Regions from separate parts of the Massilia sp. SYSU DXS3249 genome, predicted to be linked through region 2. Evidence: predicted binding sites of a transcription regulator. Region 2 holds the regulator's gene; the other holds the start of a gene.

Region 1 (10,037 bases), on a different contig from region 2:
GGCCGCCTACGACGGCGTTCACCTGCACGACGTACACGAGGCGGTGCTGCTGGCCAAGCTGCTGCCCAATCCACGCGGCGAACCCAAGCGTTTCTTCGACATCGCCTTCCCCTACCGCGACCCGAATGGGGTTATCGCCGGCGTCTTCAGCACCCACCTGAGCTGGCATTGGGCGGCGGACATCGAGCGCTCGGTGCTGCGTCCGCTGGCCGAACGCAAGGCGGTCGACACCCTCATCCTGAGCCGGAACGGCGTGGTGCTGCTGGGCCCGAAGGAATATGCGGACCAGACCCTGCGCCAGGAAAGCTTCCTGCGCGCTGCGGGCGGCAAGAACGGTTCCGTCATCGAAACCTGGCCGGACGGCAAGCGCTACCTGGTCGGCTACAGCCACAGCAACGGCTACGATTCCTACCCGGGATTGGGCTGGGTCGTCGTCGTGCGCCAGCCGCTGGCCGCGGCATTCGCACCGGTCGACGCGCTGCGCGACAAGATCCTCTGGGGGGGCTTGCTCGCGGCGGGGCTGGTGTCGCTGCTGGTCTGGCTCTTCTCGCGCAACATCACCAAACCCCTGGTCAGGATCACGCACCACGCCGAAGCGCTGCGCGCCGGCCATGCCCGCGACATCCCGCCGATCGACAGCCGCCTGGCCGAAGTCCAGATCCTGCACAGCACGCTCGATGCGCTGCTCTCGAAACTGCTGGCCAACGAACAGGGCCTGCGCGAACTGAACGCGAGCCTGGAGACGCGCGTTGCCGAGCGCACGACGGAACTCCATCGCGCGGCCGAAGAAACGCGCAAGGGCGAACGCCGGGTCAAGGCCATCATCGACACGGCGCTCGACGCCTTCGTGGGCGTCGACGCCCAGGGTCGTATCACGGACTGGAACCCGCGCGCGCAGGAGATCTTCGGCTGGACCCGCGAGGAAGTCGTCGGGCGCACGGTCACCGAGACCATCATCCCGCCGCGCTTCCGCGATGCGCACGAAGCCGGTATGCAGCGTTACTCGGTCAGCGGCAGCTCGGGCGTGGTCGGCAAGCGCCTCCAGCTGTTTGCCTTGCGCCGCAACGGCGAGGAGTTCCCGGTCGAGATGACCATCGGCTTGATCAATGCGGGTGACACCCACTTCTTCGGCACCTTCATCCAGGACATCTCGGTACGCAAGGGGATCGAGGACGAACTTGCCCGCGAGCGCGAGCTGCTCAATGCCGTGCTCGATTCAATCGACGTCGGCGTGGTGGTCTGCTCGCAGTCTGGTGATCTGACGATGTTCAATGACGCGGCCCGCGAGATCGTCGGCTTGACAGTCGCTCCGGTTCCTCCCGGGCAGTGGGCCGAGCATTACCGCCTGTTCCATGCCGACGGCGAAACCCTGATGGCGCCGGAGCAGGTCCCGCTGTACCGCGCCCTGCATGGCGAACTGATCGAAAACACCGAGATGACGATCAAGCCGCCGGGCGCCGCGCCGCGCATCGTGCTGGCCAGCGGCCGCGCGTTGCATGCGAAGGACGGCGCCGGCATCGGGGCCGTCATCACGCTCAAGGATGTGACGGCGCTGAAGGAGTCGGCACGCCGCCTGGAAGCGAGCGAACGCAGCCTGCGCACGATCACGAACAACCTGCCGGTGCTGATCGGCTACATCGACGCCGGCGAGCGCTACACGTTCGCGAACGCCACCTACCAGGAATGGTTCGGGCTGGCGCCGCAGGACATCCTGGGCCGCACCGTCAGGGAAGTCATGGGCGACGTCTTCTATGCCGAGCAGCACCAGTCGCTGCAGGAGCGCAACCGGGCCGGCGAGACGGTGCGTTTCGAAAGGTCGCTGCCGCTGCGGGACGGGCTGCGCACGGTCGAGATCACGCGCATCCCCGACATCCACTTCGGCGTCTTCAACGGCGTCTACGTGCTCGGCACCGACGTGTCCGCCGCCCGGCTGCATGCCGAGGAGCTCGACAAGCTGGCGCGCGTCGACGCCCTGACCGGCCTGCCGAACCGCCGCGCCTACCAGGAACGGCTGGAAGTGGCGCTGCAGCGCGCCCAGCGCAATGCCCAGGGCATCGCCCTGATGTTCCTCGACGTCGACCATTTCAAGCAGGTCAACGATACCCTCGGCCATGCCGCGGGCGACGCGGTCCTGCACGAATTCGCCCGGCGCATCAAGGGCGCGGTGCGCATGACCGACACGGCCTGCCGCCTGGCGGGCGACGAGTTCACCGTCATCCTCGAAGGCCTGAAGTCGCCCGACGAGGCCACGCTGGTCGCCAGCAAGATCCTGAAGGCCTTCGAGCATCCCTTCGTGCTGGAAGCGGGCGAACGGATGGTCACGACCAGCATCGGCGTCGCCTACACGGACAGCTTCCCGGTCGATGCCTCGGTCCTCGGCAGCGAAGCGGACAAGGCCTTGTATGCCGCAAAAAGCGCGGGCCGGCGCTGCTTCGCGCTGTCCACGCTGGCCGCCGACGGCGCGGCCGTGCTGGCGGCGGCGGGCTGACGCGCCTGCCTTAAGAGCGCCTAACAAAACCGTCAGGGCAAGGCGCGGCGTCGAAGACAGTACGCGTGTACGGCGAGACGCTGCAACGCAGCCATGGCGGTTTTGTTAGGCGCTCTTACTGCGCCGCCTTCCAGAACATGTAGGCGGCCAGCGCATACAGGATCACCGCAAACACCTTCTGCAGCTGGCGCACCTCCATCCGGTGCGCGGTGCGCGCCCCCAGCGGCGCCATGGTCATGCTGGCCGCCACGATGATCAACAGGGCCGGCACGTAGATGAAGCCGAGCGAATACTCCGGCAGTCCCGGCTCGCCCCAGCCATAGAAGATGTTGGCCAGGGTGCCGGCCAGCGCGATCGGGAACCCGAGCGCGGCGCTGGTGGCCACCGCATTGTGGATGCGCACGTTACACCAGGTCATGAAGGGAACGGAGATGAAGCCGCCGCCCGCCCCCACCAGCCCGGACAGGATGCCGATCAGGCCGCCCGTGGCGAACATGCCCGGCGTGCCCGGCAAGTCGCGCGCCGCCGCCGGCTTCTTGTTGACCAGCATTTGCGTAGCGGAGAAGGCGACGAAGATGCCGAAGAAGAAAGCCAGCGCCGAGGAATTCATCTGCTTGCCGATCCACGGCCCGATCATGGAGCCGACCACGATTCCCGGCGCCAGCAGTTTTACGACATGCCAGAGCACCGCCCCATGCTTGTGGTGGGCGCGCACCGAGGACAGCGAGGTGAACATGATGGTGGCGAGCGAGGTCGCGATCGCCATGTGCACCACCAGCGCGTCCGGCACGCCGCGCGCCGTGAAAATCATGGTAATGAAAGGCACCAGCACCATGCCGCCGCCGATGCCGAGCAGCCCGGCGGCGAAACCGCCAAAGGCGCCCATGGCCAGCAGGGCCAGGATCAGCAAGGGGTCCATGCGCCCTCCCTGGCGAAGAGGTGGACGGACGTGCTGGACAGGGGACAGGATGCCATCGACAAAGCGCTTACCTCGAAACGGATGAGGAACAGAGTCTAGTCGATGGCCGGTGAAAAGTCGAAGCGCGCAGCGCGTGCCGCTGGCTCGTCAGGCACCGCTCTCGACCGGCAGGCGCGCCCCGAGCCAGCCGCTGATCCCGGCCGACATCACGCGCACATCCGTATAGCCCAGCTTTTCGGCGCGGCGCGCCGCATTCGGCGCCTTCCTGCACAGCGGGTTCGAGCAGTAGAACACGAGCGGCGTGGCGCGTTCGGCCGGCAGCAGCGCCGCGTCGAAATCCGGCGCCAGGTTGAGCGCGCCCGGCACGCGCGCCTGCAGCCAGGCATGGCGCGCGTTCATGTCGAGCACGGTGATGCCACCCTGCCCCATGCGTTCGTGCAGCTCGCGCGGCGCGATTCCCTTCAGGCCCATCAGCATTGCGAACATGGCCCGCTCCTTAACCTTGTACGGCGCCGCCGCTGCGCATGCAGCGCAGGACCGCCGCCGCCAGCGCCACGGCCAGGATGGCGCCGCCCACCAGGTGCATCGTCTCCAGCGGCGCGGCCAGGGCCGCCGCCATGTAGCCGAGGCCGCCCAGCACCAGGCTCCAGCCGGCAAAGCGGCGCGCCGCCTGCTCCTGCGCCGGCGAGCAGCGCAGCCGCGCCAGCGCGACCAGGGATTTCGGGATGGCGTTCGCATACACCACGACGACAAAGCCCAGCAGCACCCCGGTCAGGCGCTGCCCCGTCTCCTCGTCCAGGTAGCCGGGCGTGGCCCAGCGCAGGACGGCGGAGGCGGCGAGGATGAACGCGGCGCCGGCAAGCGCGCGCCCCAGTGGGTGAGCCTTCATGGTTTCTCCTGTTTCGATTCGACTTCGGAATGGCCGTCTTCCGGCCGCGTGACCTGCAAACCAAACGCCTGCGCAAAACCCAGCAACGCTTCTTCCAGCACCGACAATTTCAGGCGGTAAGTAACGTTGCGCCCCTGCTTCTCGGCCTCGATCAGCCCGGCGCCCACCAGCACGGCGAAATGGGCCGACATGGTGGGCTTGGAGACGTCGAACATCTCCGCGAGTTCTCCCGCGCCGATGGGTCCGGCTTGCAGCAGCTGCAGGACTTTACGGCGGGTCGGATCGGACAAGGCTTTGAATACGGTGCTCATGAAACGATTATTAGCTAATCATCTAACTATTGCAAGCGATTTCGGCGCGGTCGCCGCCGATGGCTGCGACGGCCATCTCCGCTGTCGTGCTAGTCTGGAACCGGGTACGAATACAGGAGGCGTTCTTGTTCGAACAGGTCGAAGAAAGCGTGCGCTCGTCCGTGGAATGGCTTAGGCTGCTCGTCGAAGCGCTGGGTGCGCTCGTCATTGCCGCCGGCGTCGTGGTAGTCATCGTCGCGCTGCTGCGCCACATGCTGTTCGACCGGGGCGGCAGCTTCATCCCGATCAGGCTGTCGTTCGCGCGGCACCTGACGCTGGCCCTCGAACTGCAGCTGGCCGCCGACATCCTGTCGACTTCGGTCGCGCCGACCTGGGACCGGATCGGCAAGCTGGCGGCCATCGCCGTGATCCGGACCGCCCTGAACTACTTCCTCAACAAGGAGCTGCAGGCGGAAAGCGACACGGCCAAGGCGGGCAAGGCCAGGGGCCGCCCGGCCGCCGAATGAGGGTGCGGACCCGCTTCTCCGCGCCGCGTCCGGTATCATGCAGGCCATGTCCACATCCACACCCAAATCCCCCAGCCTGCTCTTCCTGATCGTTCCGATCGTCGTGCTGGCGATCTTCGGCTTCTTCGGCGCCCGCTACATGCTCAAGACGCATGCGGACAAGACGCTCGACCGGCTCGCCGTCGTCTGGCCCGCCATCGAGAGCATGCCGGAACCGGAACGCGCTTTCCTGGTCGAGCTCGCGCTGATCTGCAACGTGGCCGAGCGCGAGGCCGTGCGCGCGGAAGTCGTCGCCTGCCTGCGCTCGTCCGCCGAAAAAATGACGCCGGCGCCGACCGCGCGGCTCGAGGGCCTGATCAGGCAGGCGCCGGCCCAGCGCTGACGAGGAGATGGTGCGGGCGATTCAGCCCGGATCGCGCAGCAGCTGGAGAATGCGCTTCCATTGTCCCGGCGTGACGGGCGAAATGGAAAGTCGGCTGCCTTTCTGGAGCAATACCATGTCTTCGAGTTCGGGAACCGTGCGCATTTCCGCCAGCGGCAAATAGCGGCCCTGCTCTTTTGCGCGCACGTCCACGGAAATCCAGCGCGGTTGTTCGCGCGTCGCTTTCGGGTCGAAGTATTTGCCGGCGCTATCGAACTGGGTGGCGTCCGGATACGGCGTGCTGGCCACTTCCGCAATGCCGGCGACACCGGGAACGGCGCAACTGGAGTGATAAAACAGGATGCCGTCGCCGACCTGCATTGCATCGCGCATGAAATTACGCGCCTGATAATTGCGCACGCCGAACCAGGCCACGGTCTGCCCGGGCGCGGCGCGAACGTCGTCGAAACTGACTTCATCCGGCTCGGATTTCATCAACCAGTAAGGCATCGATCCTGCTCCAATGTTTAAAAACCGCGGGCACCGCCGAAAAGCGTGCGCGCATAAAAAAACGGCTGCGTGCCGATGGCCGCAACCGCTTTTGTGGAATAGAGCCCCGCCTGTGCCGTTTTTTGCCGGCATCCCGAACCTGATGGCTCAAGGTGGTCACAGTCAATTCAATTTCGGGTTCGTCGAACTAGCGACGCTCACGCCCACCGAACATATCCCGCAACCTATGCATGTAAATGGTTCAAGGAATATATGGCAATCTCGAACACCGCAGGGTGCCTCGCAGTTTACTCGCTTGAACCGGCATGTCAAACGAATTTGACCGGTCAGGACGGATTTTGTTGCGGTGCGAGGGCAGCGTCGAGCACGGTGTGCATCGCCTCGATTTTTTGCTTGACTTCCAGCATCGTCATGTCCGACAGCGGACCTTGCGGCGACTTGACCGACAGGAATTCCGCAGCGACGCTGAGCGCGGCCATGACGGCGATGCGGTCGTTGCCCTTCACCTTGCCGGAGTCGCGCAGCGCGATCATCTTGCCGTCGAGGTAGCGCACGGCGTCGCGCAGCGTGGCCTGCTCGCCTTCCTTGCAGGCCAGGCGGTAGGGCTGGCCCATGATCGTGACGTCAAGGTAGATCATCGGGCGGCCTCGGTGTGCATGGGTTCGTCGTCTTCTGCGCCATCGGCTTCGGCATCGCCGGCCTCATCGCTCTCAGGCGCGGGCAATTGCGCGATGACCGCCTCGATGCGGTTCTGGGCCTCGACCAGGCGCTCGACGAGCGCCGTGTTCACTTCGTTGAGCAGCACGTTAGTCTGAAGCAACTGCGCATTCTCGTTGCGCAGCGTCCCGACCAGCGCTGCAAGCTGCTCGATTTTGTCGGATAGGTCTTGGAATTCGGAAATCATTCGTAACTATAGGTCCGTTCTGGTTGGACAGTCAACATGATAGCGTACGATGCAGCAGGCCCTCGGCTCGCGTGAGCTTGCCCGGACACACGCATCTTCCTTATGCAATTTGCATCCCTCTGAAGATTTCGTCAAACATTTTGATCGCGATCAATTCCCAGCCAACGGTGCGTCAAGCCTTCTCCCTTCGGTGCTAGTCTCTCCGCTTTGTGCCTGCGCCATGGTCACTCGGCAAGCCAGTCGCGCTTGAGCTGACGCAAACGGCAACAGTTAAATAAGCAACATGGCGTCTTGAAATAGGCAGATGTCGTCCCTATAATTAGCACTCGTTAGTAGAGAGTGCTAACAACTCTTTCAAGCCGCAGCGCACGTCGCGATGTGGCCACAACGCAAACAAAAGCTAGTCCAAACCACTGAATAAGGAGTTTTGCATGAACCTTCGCCCTCTGCACGATCGCGTTATCGTGAAGCGTCTCGACCAGGAAACCAAGACTGCCTCCGGCCTGATCATCCCTGATGCAGCCGCCGAGAAGCCGGACCAGGGCGAGATCCTCGCCGTCGGCAATGGCAAAGTCCAGGACAACGGTCAGCTGCGTGCACTGGAAGTCCAGGTTGGCGACCGCGTCCTGTTCGGCAAGTATTCGGGCCAGACCGTCAAGGTCGACGGCCAGGAACTGCTGGTGATGCGCGAAGAAGACATCATGGCCGTGCTGGTCAAGTAATCCTCCCCCAGAACATCTACCGAATAAACGGAGAAATACAAAATGGCAGCTAAAGAAGTAATTTTCGGCGACGCAGCGCGCGCCAAGATGGTTGAAGGCGTCAACATCCTCGCCAACGCAGTCAAGGTCACCCTGGGCCCGAAAGGCCGCAACGTCGTGCTGGACCGCTCGTTCGGCGCCCCGACCGTCACCAAGGACGGCGTCTCGGTCGCGAAAGAGATCGAACTCAAAGACAAGCTCATGAACATGGGCGCGCAGATGGTCAAGGAAGTCGCCTCTAAAACCAGCGACAACGCCGGCGACGGCACCACCACCGCGACCGTGCTGGCACAAGCCATCGTGCGCGAAGGCATGAAGTTCGTTGCCGCCGGCATGAACCCGATGGACCTGAAGCGCGGCATCGACAAGGCTGTTGCAGCCACCGTCGAAGAGCTGGCCAAGATCGCCAAGCCATGCACCACCTCGAAGGAAATCGCGCAAGTCGGCGCCATCTCCGCGAACTCGGACTACTCGATCGGCGAGCGCATCGCTGAAGCGATGGAAAAGGTCGGCAAGGAAGGCGTCATCACCGTCGAAGACGGCAAGTCGCTGAACGACGAACTCGACATCGTCGAAGGCATGCAGTTCGACCGCGGCTACCTGTCGCCTTACTTCATCAACAACCCGGACAAGCAAGTCGCCATCCACGACAATCCGTTCGTCCTGCTGTGCGACAAGAAGATCTCGAACATCCGTGACCTGCTGCCGGTGCTGGAGCAGGTTGCCAAGGCCGGCCGTCCGCTGGTGATCATCGCCGAAGACATCGAAGGCGAAGCGCTGGCGACCCTGGTCGTCAACAACATCCGCGGCATCCTGAAGACCGTTGCTGTGAAAGCCCCAGGCTTCGGCGACCGTCGCAAGGCCATGCTGGAAGACATCGCTGTCCTGACCGGCGGCCAGGTGATCGCCGAAGAAGTCGGCCTGACCCTGGAAAAGGTCACCCTGGCTGAACTGGGCCAGGCCAAGCGCGTCGAAGTCGGCAAGGAAAACACCATCATCATCGACGGCGCCGGCGCCGCGGAATCGATCGAAGCACGCGTCAAGCAAGTGCGCATCCAGATCGAAGAAGCGACCTCGGACTACGACCGCGAGAAGCTGCAAGAGCGCGTGGCCAAACTGGCCGGCGGCGTTGCCGTGATCAAGGTCGGCGCTGCCACCGAAGTCGAAATGAAGGAAAAGAAAGCCCGCGTGGAAGACGCGCTGCACGCTACCCGCGCAGCCGTTGAAGAAGGCATCGTGCCAGGCGGCGGCGTCGCCCTGCTGCGTGCCCGCGCCAACCTGCAAGTGCAAGGCGACAATCCTGACCAGGAAGCCGGCATCAAGATCGTCCTGCGCGCCATGGAAGAGCCGCTGCGCATGATCGTCCAGAACGCCGGCGAAGAAGCATCGGTCGTCGTCGCAGGCGTCCTGGCCGGCCAGGGCAACTACGGCTACAACGCCGCCAACGGCACCTATGGCGACATGGTCGAAATGGGCGTGCTGGACCCAGCCAAGGTCACCCGTTCGGCCCTGCAGAACGCAGCGTCGATCGCCGGCCTGATGCTGACCACCGACTGCATGGTGTCGGAACTGGCTGAAGACAAGCCAGCCGGCGGCATGGGCGGTATGGGTGGCATGGGCGGCATGGGCGGTATGGACGGCATGATGTAATTGCCGGTCCGCCCAGGGGAGCGCCGGTTCGCCGGCACCCTGTGCAAAATCAAGCCTGCAAGGTTCGCCTTGCAGGCTTTTTTACTTTTGGAGAATGCAATGCCTACAGTAGACGCAGACGACCTCGAAGACGCCGTGTTGATCGTGTCCGAATCGGGAACCCCGGATAAAGCCTGGGTGTCCCTCGATACGGGCCAGGTGCATATCCGCTCGGAGCTGTTCGCCGGGGAATCGGCCCCGCTGCCGGACGATATCGACAGCTCGCCACGCTACGTCCCGGTTCCGCACATGCGCACGCTGAACCTCGGACTCGAACTGGTGTTCGATTTCGCCGACGCCGCCATGGAAAAGGATGCCGACCGGGTGCGCCAGATGTTCAGGCGCCCGGACGCCTACCGCCATTTCAGCGAGCTGGTCGGGGAACGCGGCCTGACCGACCGCTGGCACGATTTCCGCGAGGCGCAGACGCGCGCGGTGCTGGCCGGATGGTGCGCGGAGCATGGCTTGCAGCTGGGCTGAAGCCTGCCTGCCTGCCCTGCCGCGTCCAACCGTGCGCAGGGGTCGCGCGCAAGCGCCGCATACTGTCTGCCTCGACTTCCCGCACAGGAGCAGCCATGTCAACAGTCAACCTGGATGAACTCGAACAGGCGGCCATGAGGGTCGAGGATGGCGGCGGCGCGGTCACGGCCATGGTGGCGCGCGACACCGGCATGATCCACCTCCTGAACGACGAGTACA
Region 2 (10,037 bases):
AGACCGGCACGCCTCGCGTCGTGATGATGCTGGCGGGCCAGCCGGCCAACGATCAAGCCTATCTGCGGGTGGCGCTGGCAACCACCCACCTGCCGCTGAAGGACGTGCCGGCCGCGATCACGATGGACGGCCTGGCGCAGGTGCTCGACATCCTGCACGCCGACCTGCGTTCCAAATTCGGCATCGCCGCGCCGCGCATCCTGGTGACCGGCCTGAACCCGCATGCGGGAGAGAATGGCTACCTCGGACGCGAGGAGATCGAGGTCATCGAGCCGGCGCTGGCAAGCGCCCGCGCACGCGGCATCGACGCCCGCGGGCCTTATCCGGCCGACACCCTGTTCCAGCCGAAATACCTGCAGGACGCGGACTGCGTGCTGGCGATGTACCACGACCAGGGGCTGCCCGTGCTCAAGCACGCGACCTTCGGGCGCGGCATCAACGTCACGCTCGGCCTGCCGCTGATCCGCACCTCGGTCGACCACGGCACGGCGCTCGACCTGGCCGCGCGCGGCCTCGGCCTGGCCGACTGCGGCAGCATGGAAGAGGCGATCCGCGCCGCCGTGCACATGGTCACGGCCAGTCGCGCCGCCGCTGCCTAAACCTATTCAACGAAAGCACCAATGAAACACGTCGCACGCAAGCGCTTCGGCCAGAACTTCCTGACCGACGACCATGTCCTGAACAGCATCATCGACGCCATCGAGCCGCGCCGCGGCGAAACGATGGTCGAGATCGGGCCGGGCCTGGCGGCGATGACGGCGCTGCTGCTCAAGCAACTGGACCACATGCACGTGGTCGAACTCGACCGCGACCTGGTGGCGCGCCTGGAAAAATCCTATCCGCGCGAAAAGCTCACCATCCATTCCGGCGACGCCCTGAAATTCGATTACGCGTCGATTCCGGTAGCGGAAGGGAAAAAGCTGCGCGTGGTCGGCAACCTGCCGTACAACATCTCGAGCCCGCTGCTGTTCCACCTGGCCGAGTTCGCGCACCTGGTCGAGGACCAGCACTTCATGCTGCAAAAGGAAGTGGTCGAGCGCATGGTGGCCGAGCCGGGCACCAAGGCCTATGGCCGCCTGTCGGTGATGCTGCAATGGCGCTACGACATGGCGCTGCTGTTCATCGTGCCGCCGACCGCCTTCGACCCGCCGCCGCAAGTCGACTCGGCCATCGTGCGCATGGTCCCGACCCGGCGCCCGCTCGCCGCCGACGGCCCGACCCTGGAAGCGGTGGTGCAGAAGGCCTTCTCCCAGCGCCGCAAGGTGATCCGCAACTGCGTGGCCGGCATGTTCACCGAACAGCAGCTGGTCGACGCCGGCATCGATCCGGGCAGCCGCCCGGAGACGGTCAGCCTGGAACAATACGTGGCGCTGGCGAATATCCTCAAGCCGGTGTAAGGGTTTGTAGGGTGGACTCCCGAGTCCACGCGGTCGTACTTATGCGTGTCGCAGCGTTTCAGGGAACCTCCACGTCGCCGGATCGGATTGACGCCGCATCTGCTCATTTATTGCATACGCGTGGACTCGGGAGTCCACCCTACGGATAGATAACGCCCCTACCTCATCCGTGACGCACCGCACCATCGTGCGTAAACACGGTATATCGCCCCTCCGCGCGCTTCATCGCGCGCTTTTTGCAGTTCGTCGCAACCCGATGGAAGCCCTCCGACCCGGTTGCTAAAGTACTCCCATCGAAAGCCCAAACGCACTCGGCGCAGGGCACAACACTCACCCAAGGGAGTACTGAAATGAACATCCTCAAACACATGGAAGCCCTGTTCGTCGTTGCCGCACTGGTCGTGGGCGTCAGCACCTATGCGAGTGCCGAGAGCTACAAGGCGCAAGTGCGCGCCGATGCGATGGTGGCGGTCGGCAGCGAAAAAGTGGCCGTGGTGAAGGTCAGCGCCAAGCGCCTGTCGGCCTGAACCAGAGGCGGCTGAAGCGCTCTGCCGGCAACGGAATGAAAACGCGGGCAAAAAAAAGCCCGCCGTTGCGGGCGGGCTAAATCCAATTCTTTTCTGAGGAGAGTTGGAGGAGACAGAAGCATTATGCTGCGCCACAACATATAAGTCTAATTTTCTTTTGGAATGGTCGACATGCGTGTGGCGAATATCTGTCCCTAGGCTTCCGGCGTGCAGACGACGGCAATGTTGTTGACCGGATCGTCTTGCATGGTGCCTGCACCGTTAGTGACACTGCAATTGAGACCAGCAGGCTCTTCCACTACCGTCACGCCATAAGTCTGGTTGTACACCACCTCTTCCGGGAAGATAAAGCTGGTGGCATTCGCAGCCACGGTCAAAGGGGCACTGGCGCTGCCGTTGGTCAGCTTGAGTCCCTCTGCCGTCAGGCCGCTCACCGTGCCGCCGATCGTGTTGCTGACCAGCGCGCAGGAAATGACGGCGTTGATGGTGGACAGGCGGCCTGCCGTATCGGTGGTGCCGCCGTTCTGCACGCAGACCTGGTGCGGAGGCGAAGCCTTGATGGTGACGTCGTAGGGATCGCCGTAGTCGACCTGGTTCTTGAAGGCGTAGGTGACGTTTTTCGGCGTGCGCGTGACGACGCCAGTCGCCGTGTTCGTCGTTTCGTCGTAGCCGGCTTGCGCGATCGGCAGGTCTTCGCCATTGTTCGACAGCACCAGTCCCGGATACTCCAGGCCGGTGACGACGCCGCCGATCGTGTAGGTCGAGGTGCCGCCGCCGCAGGCGCTCAGGCCGGCGGCCAGCGCCAGGGTCAGCGCCGACAGCGCCAGGGTCGATTTCTTCAAATTAGCCTCCAGAATCATGGGGTGCAGCGTACGACGATGTCCGTGACATTGCTCGATGGCATTTTTTCACGGCTGCCGTTTTCCACGGTACAGTTCGGTCCGCCCGGCGTCGGCAGCACGGTCACGCCGTAGGGCGATTCTTCCGATACCTTGGCCATCTTGAATTCGGTGGCATTCGCCGGGATCTCGACACGGTCGGTACCGTTGACGAGCACGAGGCCGGTCCGGTTGCCCAGGCCGACGATCGAGCCGCCCAGGTCCCATTTGCGGATCGTGCAGGTAACAAACACGTTGGAGACGTTGAAGACGGCGCGGCCGGTGCCGTTGGTCACCACGCAGTCTTCGATTTTTTCGACGTTCGGCGGAACGCTCTTGACCTTGACGTCATAGCGCGAATCCGTTTCCACGAGGTCCTTGAAGAGGAAAGAGCCGGACGTGGGGACTTCGAGGTCGGAGCCGCCATTGAGCGTCAGCACCAGGCCGGCCTTGGTGACACCGGTCGCCTGGCCGCCGACATATATATCGCCGTCGCCGCCGCCGCAGGCGGACAGGCCCAGCGCGCATGCCAGCGCGATGCCGGCACGCAGGGGGGAACGAATCATCATTTCTCCAAATAAAAAGGGAAGGGGCTGGCGCGCAAGCGGGTGCGCCACGCCGCACGGTAGAAGTTTGCCCATCATTTTAGAGCATTTGACAAGGCCCGGGCTCTTTGCGCTTTGTATCACGGTGTAACGCGCCTCTCCACGCAGGGGCCGTCCGCTAGCCGGGCGCGTTTGCATTTCGCCGCTGGCCTCGCTATGCTTGGGTCGCCCCCACTTGGGTGGTCCCCTCAACGCACTCACGATGACGCCCTCCCACCGCCGCCCCTGGCCCAAAGCCGTCCTGTTCGACCTCGACGACACCTTGTGGCCCATCGCTCCCGTGATCCTGCAGGCCGAGCAGACCCTGTTCGCGTGGCTTGCCAACAACGTGCCGCGGGTGGCGGAGCGCTTCACCATCGACAGCCTGCGCCAGGCCCGCCTGGAGCTCCTGGCGAGAAAACCCGAGTTCCAGCTCGACCTGGGCGCGCTGCGGCGTGCCGGCCTGGTGGCGGCCTTCGAACAGGCCGGCGAGGACGCGGCCAAAGTCGAGCTGGCCATGATCGAATTCTTCGCCGCGCGCAATGCCGTGATTCCTTACGACGACGTGCTGCCGGGCCTGCTGCGCCTGAAAGGGCGGGTGCTGATCGGATCGGTCACGAACGGCAACGCCGACCTGCAGACGATCGGCCTGGCCCACCATTTCCACGCCTCGGTGTCGGCGCCGGCCTTCGGGCGCGCCAAGCCGGACCCGGCGATCTTCCATGCCGCCCTCGACGCGCTCGGCGTGGCGCCCCACGAGGCGGTGTATGTCGGGGACGACCTGGTGCTCGACGTGCAGGGCGCCCAGCGCGCCGGGATGCGGGGCGTCTGGATGAACCGCACCGCCAGCCGGCGCCACCTGGAGGAGGGCATCGAGCCGGATGCGATCGTGTCGGACTTCGATGCCTTGCTTGCCTGGCTCAAGCGCGAACACGCCTGAGAGCGGCGCTCTGAGCGCACAGAGCGCGGGCGAACGTGCATAATAGGTACAGAACCATTCTGCCCGTTTTCTTCCCCATGCAACTTGAACCCCGTGCCCAAACCCTCCTGAAAGCCCTGGTCGAGCGCTACATCGCCGATGGCCAGCCGGTCGGGTCGCGCGCGCTCTCGAAGATCTCGGGCCTCGACCTGTCCCCGGCCACGATCCGCAACATCATGGCCGACCTCGAGGAAATGGGCTACGTCGCCAGTCCCCACACCTCGGCCGGCCGCGTGCCCACGCCGCGCGGCTACCGCCTGTTCGTCGACACCCTGCTGACGGTCCAGCACCTGGACGGACAGCACGGCGTCGATCCCGAGCGCATGCGCCTGGCCTGCCAGCAACCGCAAAAGACCATTGCCAGCGCGGCGCAGATGCTGTCGTCCCTGACGCAGTTCGCCGGCGTGGTGCAGAGCCCGCGCCGCGAATCCGTGTTCCAGCAGATCGAATTCCTGCGCCTGTCCGAGCGCCGCATTTTATTGGTGATCGTCGACCCGCGCGGCGACGTGCAGAACCGCCTGCTGCTGACCGAGGTCGACTACACCCCGGCGCAACTGGTGCAGTCGGCCAATTACCTGAACCAGAATTACGCCGGCCTGACCTTCGACGAAGTGCGCCGGCGCCTGGGCAGCGAACTGCGCCAGCTGCGCGACGACATCGGCGGCCTGATGCAGACGGCCGTGGAAGCCGGCACCGAGGCGATGGCCGAGCAGGGCGACGGCATGGTCATTTCCGGCGAACGCAACCTGCTGTCGGTGTCCGACCTGTCCTCGAACATGAGTTCGCTGCGCCAGCTGTTCGAGATGTTCGAGCAAAAGACCGGGCTGATGCAGCTGCTCGACGTGTCGAGCAAGGCCGGCGGCGTGCAGATTTTTATCGGCGGCGAATCGAAACTGGTGCCGATGGACGAAATGAGCGTGGTCACCGCACCTTACGAGGTCAACGGCAAGATCGTCGGCACCCTCGGCGTGATCGGCCCGACCCGCATGGCCTACGAGCGCGTGATCCCGATCGTGGATATCACGGCCAAGCTGCTGTCGAATGCGCTGAGTCATTCGTAGGGTGGGCACCCCGTGCCCACGCGGAATGGTGATCATTGTTGACTGGATCGCCGTGCATCGTTAACGCTTGTATTCTTCGGGGTGTTTTTAAACGGGCGTTAACGCAATACCGTGGCTGACGCTACCGCCATTCACCGTTCCGCGTGGGCACGGGGTGCCCACCCTACAACTATGCAGCAACAAAAAACGGCGCCCTCGGCGCCGTTCTTCATTGCGAAGTAACCCGATCAGTTATTACCCCGATGCGGGCAAGCCGGCTTGACGCAATTGCCGTAGATCGCCAGCGCGTGCTCGGCGATCTTGAAGCCGCGTTCGACGGCGACCTTGTGCTGGCGCGATTCGATTTCCTCGTCGAAGAATTCTTCGACATGGCCGCAGTCGAGGCAGACCAAGTGGTCGTGATGCGAACCGGCGTTCAGCTCATAAATCGCCTTGCCGGTTTCGAAGTGGTTGCGGTTGAGCAGGCCGGCCTGCTCGAACTGGGTCAGCACCCGATAGACGGTCGCCAGGCCGACGTCCATGTTCTCGGCCAGCAGGATTTTATAGACGTCTTCCGCCGTCAGGTGGCGCACTTCGCTGTTCTGGAAAATTTCGAGGATTTTCAGGCGAGGCAAAGTCGCCTTCAGGCCGCTCGCCTTCAGGTCGGTCGGTTTGTTACTCATGTTTGTTACTCGTAGATGGGCGGAGTGCTTTATGATATAGCGTTTTGGAAGCTCCGCCTAATACGTTTTGAGGTTACTTATGCGCGTCATTGATGCCGTTGTTCATCGTTCCTATGCCCGCGCGACGCTTGCCGCAGGCCTTGCATGCACGCTGCTGCTGTCGGGCTGCGCATCCTGGCGCAACCAGACCCGGCCCGCCGCGCCGGTGAGCACGTCCGCGCAAGCCGTGGAAGCCGATGCCGACAAGTCGGCCGCGCTGGCCAATGCGGGTGCGCAAACGACCCAGGTCACCAAGCTGCAGAAGTTCCTCTGGATCTTCTCGCCTTACCGTCCGGACATTCAGCAGGGTAACTTCGTCTCGCAGGAAATGCTGAGCCAGCTGAAAGTGGGCCAGACCCGCGACCAGGTGCGCTTCCTGCTGGGTACGCCGCTGCTGACCGACATGTTCCACGCCGACCGCTGGGACTACCCGTTCTATCTCGCGCGCGGCAACGGCGAACTGACCACCAGCCGCGTCACCGTGTATTTCAAGGACGGCGTGGTCGAGCGCTTCGACGGCGGCAACCTGCCGACCGAACGCGAATACATCGCGCGCATCGCCGGCCCGATCAAGACCTCGAAGAAGGCAGCCGCCGCGCCCGTCCGTCCGATCGAGCCGACCACGGCGGCACAGCCAGCAACGTCCACGACCACCCCGTAATTGCTATGAATCACATGAAAATCGCGGTTGCCGGCGCCAGCGGGCGCATGGGCCGCATGCTGATCGAAGCGATCGCCGCCGCCCCCGACGCCCAGCTGTCCGGCGCCCTCGACGTGGCGGCGTCGCCCTTCATCGGCCAGGATGCCGGCGCCTTTTCGGGCCAGCTGACCGGCGTCGCCATCGAGTCCGACCTCGCGCGCGCTCTGGCCGGCGCCGACTGCCTGATCGACTTCACGCGTCCGGAAGGCACGCTCGAGCACCTGAAGTATTGCGCCGCGAACGGCGTCAAGATCGTCATCGGCACCACCGGTTTCGACGACGCCGGCAAGGCCGCGATCCAGGCGGCCGCCGAAAAAACGGCCGTCGTGTTCGCGCCGAACATGAGCGTGGGCGTGAACATCACCCTCAAGCTGCTGGAAATGGCCGCGAAGAGCCTGGCCGAAGGCTACGACATCGAAATCATCGAAGCGCACCACCGCCACAAGGTCGATGCGCCATCGGGCACCGCCTTGAAAATGGGCGAAGTCATTGCCGACGCCCTGGGGCGCGACCTGAAGGAATGCGCCGTCTACGGCCGCGAAGGCGTGACCGGCGAGCGCGATCCCTCGACCATCGGTTTCGCCACCGTGCGCGGCGGCGACATCGTGGGCGACCACACGGTCCTGTTTGCCGGCATCGGCGAGCGCATCGAGATCACCCATAAATCGAGCAGCCGCGTCACCTACGCCCACGGCGCCCTGCGCGGCGCGCGCTTCATCGCCGACAAGGCGAACGGCCTGTACGACATGCAGGACGTGCTCGGCCTGAAAACGGGCGTGAAAGGATAACCATGGCAGTGGCAGAACTGAACGGCGCGGCGATCGTCAACGAAGCGAGCTTCCTGGCCGAGAGCCGCCGCGCATTCGGCTTTCACACGGCGACGGGCGACACCATCGACACCTGGGTCGACTGCCTGAGCTACCTGCGCGACGACGAGAACATGACCAAGTTCCGCCTGCAGCCGGACGAGGTGCTGGAAATCGTCATCACCGACAGCGCCGGCCTGCGCGGCCGCCTGCCGGACCTGGTCGACGAGATCGTGTTCTGCGTCGGCGGCATCAACGAGCGCTACGAAGACTACGGCGAAAAGCCGGCCTTGGAACTGGTTCTTCGTTAAATCATTTGCGTCCGCCCGGCATGGCGTCCTCATCGGACCCGGGCGCGGCGGACCTGCTTTCCATTCCCACTACGTGATGCCGGCGCTGCCGCTGCGCCCGGCGGCGCTCGGCTTCCTGTTCGGTACGCGCCAAGGCGTCCAGGAATTCTGCCAGGAGACTGACGCGTTTCCAGCCCACCCTACGGTCAGCGCCTCTGGCTTGCGCCGGCAAAAGGCGTCCAGTCAGCCCCTTATCGCCTCATCCTGCCCCGCTTCGCCGCAGTGCAAGATGAACCAGTATAATGTTCTGCTCCACCCTCCAAAATTCCGTCCGCAGAACATCATGCAAGATAAATATAGTCCCGCCGAAGTTGAACAGGCCGCACAGGCGTACTGGAAGTCGATCGATGCCTATAAAGCCGTCGAACACGATCCACGTTTCCCTAAGGGCAAGTACTACGCCTGCTCGATGCTGCCTTATCCATCCGGCAAGCTGCACATGGGCCATGTGCGCAACTATACGATCAATGACGTGATGTACCGCTACCTGCGGATGAACGGCTACAACGTGCTGATGCCGATGGGCTGGGATGCCTTCGGCATGCCGGCCGAGAACGCCGCGATGGCGAACAACGTACCGCCGGCCGAGTGGACCTATTCGAACATCGCGCACATGCGCGGGCAGATGGAGTCGATGGGCCTGGCCATCGACTGGTCGCGCGAGATGACCGCCTGCAAGCCGGAATACTACAAGTGGAACCAGTGGATGTTCCTGAAGATGCTCGAGAAAGGCATCATCTACCAGAAGACCGGCACCGTGAACTGGGACCCGATCGACCAGACCGTGCTCGCCAACGAGCAGGTCGTCGACGGCAAGGGCTGGCGTTCCGGCGCGCCGATCGAAAAGCGCGAGATCCCGATGTACTACGTGCGCATCACCGATTACGCCGAGGAGCTGCTCGACTTCGTCGACAACAAGCTGCCGGGCTGGCCGGAGCGCGTGCGCACCATGCAGACCAACTGGATCGGCAAGTCGACCGGTGTGCGCTTCGCCTTTCCGCACGTGGTGATGGACGACGCCGGTGAACTGATCAACGAAGGCAAGCTGTACGTCTTCACCACCCGCGCCGACACCCTGATGGGCGTGACCTTCTGCGCCGTGGCGCCGGAACACGCGCTGGCCCAGCACGCGGCCAGGAACAATCCGGAGCTGGCCGCCTTCATCGCCGAATGCAAGCTCGGTTCCGTCATCGAAGCCGACATGGCGACGATGGAAAAGAAGGGCATGCCGACCGGCCTGTTCGTGACGCACCCGGTGTCGGGCGAGCAGCTGCCGGTCTGGGTCGGCAACTACGTCCTGATCACCTATGGCGACGGCGCCGTGATGGGCGTGCCGGGCCATGACGAGCGCGATTTTGCGTTCGCGAAAAAATACGATCTGCCCATCAAGCAGGTGGTCGAAGTCGAAGGCCAGGCATTCTCGCTCGACGGCTGGCAGGAGTGGTACGGCGACAAGGAAAACGGCCGCGTCATCAACTCGGGCAAGTACGACGGCCTCGATTACATCGCCGCCGTGAACGCGGTCGCGGGCGACCTGGCCGAAAAGGGCCTGGGCGACAAGAAGGTCACCTTCCGCCTGCGCGACTGGGGCATCTCGCGCCAGCGCTACTGGGGCACGCCGATCCCGATGATCCACTGCGCCGAATGCGGCGTGGTGCCGGTGCCGGAAGCCGACCTGCCGGTCGTGCTGCCCGAGCACCTGGTCCCGGACGGCACCGGCAACCCGCTGGGCAAGGACGAGGCCTTCCTGAAGTGCGATTGCCCGAAGTGCGGCAAGCCCGCGCGCCGCGAGACCGACACGATGGACACCTTCATCGACTCGTCCTGGTACTACATGCGCTATACCTCGCCGGGTTCGAACGACGCCATGGTCGACGCGCGCAACGATTACTGGATGCCGATGGACCAGTACATCGGCGGCATCGAGCACGCCGTCATGCACCTGCTGTATGCGCGCTTCTGGACCAAGGTCATGCGCGACTTCGGCCTGGTGAAGTTCGACGAGCCCTTCGTCAACCTGCTCACGCAAGGCATGGTCCTCAACGAGACCTACT

What was found. Region 2 encodes HrcA, which represses chaperone genes, less so after heat shock. Its sites were predicted from a motif close to TTAGCACTCNNNNNNNNNGAGTGCTAA; they were not measured.
Region 1: groES (co-chaperone GroES) is a predicted target of HrcA. The motif match lies at 7,208-7,234, and genes of this name have one in related genera.

Annotation. Positions count from the first base shown of each region.
Region 1 covers NZ_JBSIPX010000002.1:414,342-424,378, forward strand. Annotated here, with positions in the region: gene ACWCIA_RS04125 (diguanylate cyclase domain-containing protein) at 1-2,488, shown strand, start outside; gene ACWCIA_RS04130 (sulfite exporter TauE/SafE family protein) at 2,604-3,407, opposite strand; gene ACWCIA_RS04135 (rhodanese-like domain-containing protein) at 3,555-3,893, opposite strand; gene ACWCIA_RS04140 (hypothetical protein) at 3,904-4,296, opposite strand; gene ACWCIA_RS04145 (metalloregulator ArsR/SmtB family transcription factor) at 4,293-4,607, opposite strand; gene ACWCIA_RS04150 (DUF1622 domain-containing protein) at 4,733-5,113, shown strand; gene ACWCIA_RS04155 (hypothetical protein) at 5,160-5,495, shown strand; gene ACWCIA_RS04160 (EVE domain-containing protein) at 5,517-5,984, opposite strand; RNA gene ssrS (6S RNA) at 6,084-6,264, opposite strand; gene ACWCIA_RS04170 (cell division protein ZapA) at 6,311-6,622, opposite strand; gene ACWCIA_RS04175 (hypothetical protein) at 6,619-6,888, opposite strand; gene groES (co-chaperone GroES) at 7,320-7,610, shown strand; gene groL (chaperonin GroEL) at 7,653-9,299, shown strand; gene ACWCIA_RS04190 (hypothetical protein) at 9,399-9,818, shown strand; gene ACWCIA_RS04195 (hypothetical protein) at 9,914-10,037, shown strand, end outside.
Region 2 covers NZ_JBSIPX010000019.1:16,428-26,464, reverse strand. Annotated here, with positions in the region: gene pdxA (4-hydroxythreonine-4-phosphate dehydrogenase PdxA) at 1-599, shown strand, start outside; gene rsmA (16S rRNA (adenine(1518)-N(6)/adenine(1519)-N(6))-dimethyltransferase RsmA) at 621-1,397, shown strand; gene ACWCIA_RS19185 (hypothetical protein) at 1,748-1,924, shown strand; gene ACWCIA_RS19180 (hypothetical protein) at 2,119-2,766, opposite strand; gene ACWCIA_RS19175 (hypothetical protein) at 2,781-3,368, opposite strand; gene ACWCIA_RS19170 (HAD family hydrolase) at 3,610-4,326, shown strand; gene hrcA (heat-inducible transcriptional repressor HrcA) at 4,404-5,426, shown strand; gene fur (ferric iron uptake transcriptional regulator) at 5,654-6,088, opposite strand; gene ACWCIA_RS19155 (outer membrane protein assembly factor BamE) at 6,168-6,788, shown strand; gene dapB (4-hydroxy-tetrahydrodipicolinate reductase) at 6,794-7,615, shown strand; gene ACWCIA_RS19145 (barstar family protein) at 7,618-7,944, shown strand; gene leuS (leucine--tRNA ligase) at 8,267-10,037, shown strand, end outside.